2 linked regions of the Granulosicoccus antarcticus IMCC3135 genome follow. The protein of the gene in region 1 interacts with the protein of each later gene in a pairwise test. Links are inferred from orthologs where the notes say so. Each region holds a gene or a part of one and is shown on either strand. Other genes may lie near its edges.

Region 1 (3,053 bases):
CTTGGGTTTTCAGGCGGCACTCGCTCGAAATTCACCTTCGCACGGTTAAGCTCTCCAATCAGCGAGCTGTAATCAGTTTCCGGGCTGTAAGTGGTGAATGCCTGACCACCATTTCGGTTACCGGTAATTTCAACGCCGTCAAATTTGACTTGGTCGACTTGGCCGCTGTTGACGCTTTGCAGAAAGTCCGAATACGCGATGGTATCCGTTGCCTGCCGGTCGCCGCCCAGATTCTGAAAGACAGTCATCAAAATGACCGCAATCACAACCCACAGCAACACGTTTTTCAATAGATCGCTCAAAGACTTACCTCGCAATTCGGCGATTGCCGCTTGTTCCGTTAACTACTAGATGACGGGGTTTCCATCATCATATCAAGTTCCTTGCTACTACATATACTTCGCGACTACGCGCCCGGGAAGCAGCCGGCTTTCGAATCTTTACGTTACGAAAGCACTTTCGTATTTCCTTAATATAGGCATCAAAGCCTTCACCTTGGAAAACCTTGACCACAAAGGCACCATCTGGTGCCAGAAATTCCGTTGCGGCAACCAATGCCAGCTCGACCAGACCCATTGCTCGGGCTTGATCGGACACACCTACTCCACTCAAGTTGGGAGCCATGTCAGACAAAACAAGGTCTGCCTTGCGATTTTCCATCGCCAAATTGATGTCATCGGCCGTCGACTGTTCGGTAAAGTCGCCCAAAACGAAAGTAACATCTGGCAATGAATCCATTTGTAAAATATCAGAGGCAACGATTCGGGCCGATTCACCCGCCTGGCGTGACAAATACTGAGTCCAGCCACCGGGTGCAGCTCCGAGCTCAAGAATCACACTACCGGGCCTAATCAGTTTATCCTTCTCGTTCAGCTCGATGAGCTTGTAGACAGCCCGCGAGCGGTAGCCATCCAAGGCTGCCTGCTTGACGTATTGATCACTGGCATGTTCCTGCAACCAGCGACTGCTGCTTTTGCTGTTTGCTCGACCCACAATACTCCTACCCTATTAGAATGACCCTCCGACGACGGCCTACAGCTTCCGATTGTAGGGCGTTTCTAGTCAATAGCCACAAAACCCGACGTACTCAATGAACAAAAAACGCGAACTGGACAAGGCAGCCCTCAAATACTTGCGCTCTCTGGCGCATGCTCTCAAGCCTGTTGTTCGTCTGGGCCAGCATGGCCTGACCGAAGCGGTTACCAAAGAACTCGATGGCGCACTCAGTCATCACGAGCTGGTCAAGGTCAAACTGAGTGAATCGGAAAAGGAGGCTCGCCTGAACCAGTTGAATCTGTTGTGTCAATCCGTCAGAGCTATCAGTGTGCAGCAAATAGGCCACACGGCCACACTTTATCGTCGAAATGACAAGAAGCCGGTCATCGACCTCTCTCTTGCCAAGCGTTAGTCCCGAACGCTAATCTCTGGACAAGCTGCGAGAGGGCAGATAGACACTGGCGCGCAGCCCTCCCAGCCGGGCTGAGGTCGCAAGCTCCAGGCGCCCCTCGTACGAGTCCACTATATCCTTGACAATCGACAGGCCCAGTCCGTGCCCGGCAACGGATTCGTCGATTCTGACACCTCGCTCCGTCAGTCTTCCCAGTTCTTCAGGGGAGCATCCTGGTCCATCGTCCTCGACATCCATCAAGATGCCGTCGGCACTGCGAAGATTGATGATAACCACAGAGCGGCTCCACTTGACCGCGTTATCCAGCAGGTTGCCGATCAGCTCCAGCATATCCTGCCGATCATGCACCAGCTCAACCCCGGGACCGATGTTGTAGCGCACATCCACTGTCTTGTCGGAATAGACCTGCTCGAGCAACCCGATCAAAGCCGGTAATTCCTCATCCACCACAAAGCGCTGCCCGACGGTACCCCGCCCGGCCAGCCGGGCTCGCTTCAATTCACTCTCAATCAATTGCCGAATGGATTCCGCATTCTGGCCAATGAGCGTCTGTTCAGCGCGGCCAATATGGGTTGACTCGGTGCAACGCAACAGTAAGTTCAATGGCCCCTTGAGCGAATGTGCAAGATTTCCCGCAGCATTGCGAGACTGACGTAATCGCTGATCGTAACGACGTAGCAGCCGATTGAACTCACGTACCAGCGGCAAGACTTCGTCGGGAACATCTTCTGACAACGAGACTGCCTGGCCATGCTCCAGGCGCTGCATGTCACGTTGAATGGTTTCCAGTTTGTCTACCGAATGCTTGACGATCAATCGCTGCACACTCAGCATCCCCACCAGCAGCACGAACGCGACAATGGCACTAAACCACTGAAACACCTGCAATTTGGCCTTGATCGGGCTTACATTCTCAGCCACAGCAATCGTGAATTCCTGCCCACCTTCAGAGAAACCGCCATACCAGAGCAGCAAGGCCTCTCCGCTGACACCTGTTGTCCGTAGCAGGCGCTTTTCCCCGGGAACCAGCACCGGTACTTCGAAAAACTGCTCCCAGGCCGATCGAGACATCAGCAACCGATCGTCTGTGCGCACAACAAAATAATGTCCGGACGCTGGAAGCCCATACGCAGGATCAAGCTTGTACCGGCCCAGTTGGACAGAGGGCTCAGGGACATCGGAAAACTCAAGAATAGATTCGATATTACTGGCCTTGACTGCCAGTCGACCAAAAACAAACCTCTCCGTGAGCATGCGGCTACTCAGAGTCGCCGTCCACCAGAAAACGAACAGGATGACGCACAGGCTACCAATCAGCCCTATCTGCAGGCTGCGCTCCAGCGAGTTCACACGGAGGGGTCGTTGAATATATAACCCTGACCGCGCTTGGTCAGAATCATCTGATTACCGATTTTTTCGCGCAGCCGACGGATATACACCTCAATCAGATTACTGTCGCGCTCGGAATCCTGATCATAGACGTGCTCGGACAAATGAGTCTTGGAGAGTATCCGACCACTATTGAGCATCATGTAACGAAGCAGACGAAACTCTGTGCCTGTCAGCTGATGCGTAACCTCTCCCACTTCTACTTGCTGAACATCTTCGTCCAGTCGCAGTGAGCGGGTCTCGATCTTGTGAGAAC
Region 2 (3,277 bases), 900 kb from region 1 along the record:
AACAAGGTGCACCCATCGTCATCAAGGCCGATGGCCTGGCGGCCGGCAAGGGTGTGGTTGTCGCACAAACAGAAGCCGAAGCCTGCGCAGCCGTCGAGTCCATGCTGGCCGGCCAGTTTGGCGAGGCAGGCGCACAGGTCGTCATTGAAGGATTTCTGGCAGGTGAGGAAGCCAGCTTCATCGCCGTTGTCTCAGGGCGAGATGCTATGGCTTTGGCCAGCAGCCAGGATCACAAGGCACGTGATGAGGGTGATCTGGGTCCGAACACCGGCGGCATGGGAGCTTATTCACCCGCCCCTGTCGTCACCGACAGCGTGCACCAACATGTCATGCGAGACATCGTTCAACCCACTATCGATGCACTGGTCGATGAAGGTATGCCGTTTACCGGCTTTTTGTATGTCGGACTGATGATCGATGAGAAGAATCAAGCTCGAGTGGTCGAGTACAACGTTCGTCTTGGAGACCCCGAGACGCAGCCCTTGATGATGCGCCTGCAAAGTGATCTGCTGGCCCTGCTGGATCATGCTGTAGACGGGACTCTACCGGATGCGCAGATCAATTGGCATGCGGGCAGCGCCATTGGCATCGTGATGGCAGCTGGCGAATACCCGGCGGGCAGCAGTCAAGGCAAACCCATCACAGGCATTGAAGAAGCAGAGTCGAATGGTGAGTGCAAGGTTTTCCAAGCCGGCACACGACTTGAAGCAGATCAGCTTGTGACCGCAGGTGGCCGGGTGCTGTGCGTTACCAGTGCCGCAGACTCTCTGGCAAAAGCCAAGGCACAGGCCGAAGCGGGAGCTAGTAGTATTTCCTGGGATGGTTGTCGGTATCGTCGCGACATCGGTCACCGAGCTTTGTAGCCTGGCAGAATGAGCAAAGGCTGGCATCAGAATAAAATCTGATGTCAGCCTCGATAGTTCCCGGAACAAACAACTCCGGGCTTGCTTCACAAGGCCCGCAGTCTTCAAGCGAGTTTGATCAACTAGCGCTTCATTGAATCGAAGAACTCACCATTGGTTTTGGTCTGTTGCAATCGGCCCAGCAGAAATTCCACCGCTTCGATTTCATCCATGGAGTGAATGAATTTTCGCAATATCCAGGTCTTTTGCAGTTCTTCCGCACCCATCATCAGCTCTTCACGACGTGTGCCGGAACGATTGATGTTGATTGCCGGGAAGACGCGTTTTTCAGCGATGCGACGGTCAAGATGCAATTCCATGTTGCCTGTGCCCTTGAACTCTTCGTAGATGACTTCGTCCATCTTGGAGCCGGTATCCACAAGAGCGGTGGCGATGATAGTCAGACTGCCACCCTCTTCGATATTTCTGGCCGCACCAAAGAAACGCTTGGGACGATGCAATGCATTAGCATCCACACCACCGGTCAGAACCTTGCCTGAAGAAGGCACAACCGTATTGTAGGCACGTGCCAGCCGAGTGATGGAGTCAAGCAGAATGACAACATCCTTCTTGTGCTCAACCAGACGTTTGGCTTTCTCGATAACCATTTCCGCAACCTGGACATGCCGGGCAGCAGGTTCATCAAAGGTACTGGAAATCACTTCACCCTGAACCATGCGCTGCATTTCCGTGACCTCTTCCGGTCGCTCGTCAATCAGCAGAACGATCAGGTAGGAATCAGGAGAATTAGCGGCGATGCTCTGTGCGATGTTCTGCAGCATCAGAGTCTTACCCGCCTTGGGAGGCGATACGATCAAACCACGCTGGCCTTTACCGATAGGCGCTGCGAAATCGATGATACGCGCGGTGATATCTTCGGTACTACCGTTGCCCCGCTCCATCGTGAAACGATCACTGGGATGCAGTGGCGTCAGGTTCTCGAACAGGACCTTGTTCTTGGCTTGCTCGGGCGAGCCGAAGTTGATTTCATCAACATTCAGCAGAGCAAAGTAGCGCTCCCCTTCCTTCGGCGGTCGTATCTTGCCAGCAATGGAATCACCGGTTCGCAAAGCAAAGCGTCGAACCTGGGTCGGGGAGACATAGATGTCATCGGGCCCGGCCAGATAGGAGCTGTCAGCCGATCGCAGAAAGCCAAAGCCATCTTGCAATATTTCGAGGACACCACTGCCGAAAATGTCTTCGCCCTTTCGCGACTGCGCTTTCAGGATCGAAAAGATCATGTCCTGTTTGCGCTGTCGGGCAACACTTTCCACGCCTATCGACTGAGCTAGCTCGATGAGTTCGGTGGGATTTTTTTTCTTTAAATCAGTCAGATTCATACACGTAATGCGCGGATTAGCCGTAGAAGGCCGAATAGTAGGATGGCCACAGGAGGTGGCGAATCGATCTGGAGTGAGGTGTAGTTCTGGAAATTGGTTACGTGGCGCGCGCCAAGAGGAGGCGGGCTGCAGGACGTTGTGCGATTAATCTAGCACGAATCAAAACACTGAGTCCAGTACATCCACAGTAAAGGTACACATTCATCGGTCATTTTATTGAAAAATGAACCTGGAACTTCCGTAAAAACTGCAATAATTCGCACTATTGACTCATTAAGCATCGCTAAAAGAGTACCAATTCAACCTGCAAATGATGAACATTAACTAGTGCAGCGTGCTACATAACCTACCACACGCATTAATATACAAGACTGCCTCTAGCGTAGAGGCAGTCAGTAACGGCTGTTAGACCGTTAAATCAATTACGAATTTTCGTCAAGAAATTCAGTAAGTTGTGTTCTATTCAAACCACCAATTTTGGTACTTTCAACAGCGCCATTCTTGAAAAGCATGAGCGTAGGAATACTGCGAATGCCGTATTTGGGGGGAGTGTTGGGATTCTCGTCTATATTCATCTTGACGATTTTTACTTTTCCGGCGTAGCCAGGTGCCACGTCTTCAAGTACCGGACTAATCGCTTTACACGGTCCGCACCATTCGGCCCAATAGTCAACCAGCACGGGCGTTTCGGAGTTCAGAACCTCTTCTTCGAAGGTCGCGTCTGTAATGGGAGTAATATGTTCGCTCATAATGCACCTCTGCAATAACAATTATGAAACCAGCTACACGTAAGTACGCATCTGGTATGGAAAAACTGGCTGGCTTGTGAAACGACGGGCCATGAAAGATTATATTTCGTTTACCGAGGTGTCCTTGTCTTTCGAGGACGTTCAGTCGTGCCATTGCGCGTCTGTGCAACGCCGACTAACGGCCCCGCAATGGGTTCCCATTTTATCAGATCGCAACGCACACATCGCATGACAAAAACTACTCCAGACTCATCAGATAACACAACGCTTCCAGATCCCATCAGTT

Evidence for each region.
Region 2: the proteins of IMCC3135_RS10855 (region 1) and rho interact in binary tests that used the Escherichia coli proteins (3 or more experiments, as listed by UniProt). The link is inferred for Granulosicoccus antarcticus IMCC3135 from one-to-one orthologs.

Annotation. Positions count from the first base shown.
Region 1 is NZ_CP018632.1:2,472,558-2,475,610, reverse strand. The notes cover bases 27-2,749. They hold IMCC3135_RS10855 (YhbY family RNA-binding protein), read left to right. Parts: upstream 27-1,090; coding sequence 1,091-1,408; downstream 1,409-2,749. Other genes in these bases: IMCC3135_RS10850 (ATP-binding protein), read right to left, coding at 1,418-2,749; rlmE (23S rRNA (uridine(2552)-2'-O)-methyltransferase RlmE), read right to left, coding at 370-993; ftsH (ATP-dependent zinc metalloprotease FtsH), read right to left, coding at 27-302. In the rest of the region: more of ftsH, read right to left, coding at 1-26; more of IMCC3135_RS10850, read right to left, coding at 2,750-2,758; IMCC3135_RS10845 (response regulator transcription factor), read right to left, coding at 2,755-3,053.
Region 2 is NZ_CP018632.1:1,577,392-1,580,668, reverse strand. The notes cover bases 115-3,061. They hold rho (transcription termination factor Rho), read right to left. Parts: upstream 2,243-3,061; coding sequence 986-2,242; downstream 115-985. Other genes in these bases: trxA (thioredoxin TrxA), read right to left, coding at 2,665-2,991; purD (phosphoribosylamine--glycine ligase), read left to right, coding at 115-863. Also shown: more of purD, read left to right, coding at 1-114; IMCC3135_RS06795 (DEAD/DEAH box helicase), read left to right, coding at 3,220-3,277. UniProt on the Escherichia coli protein: Facilitates transcription termination by a mechanism that involves Rho binding to the nascent RNA, activation of Rho's RNA-dependent ATPase activity, and release of the mRNA from the DNA template.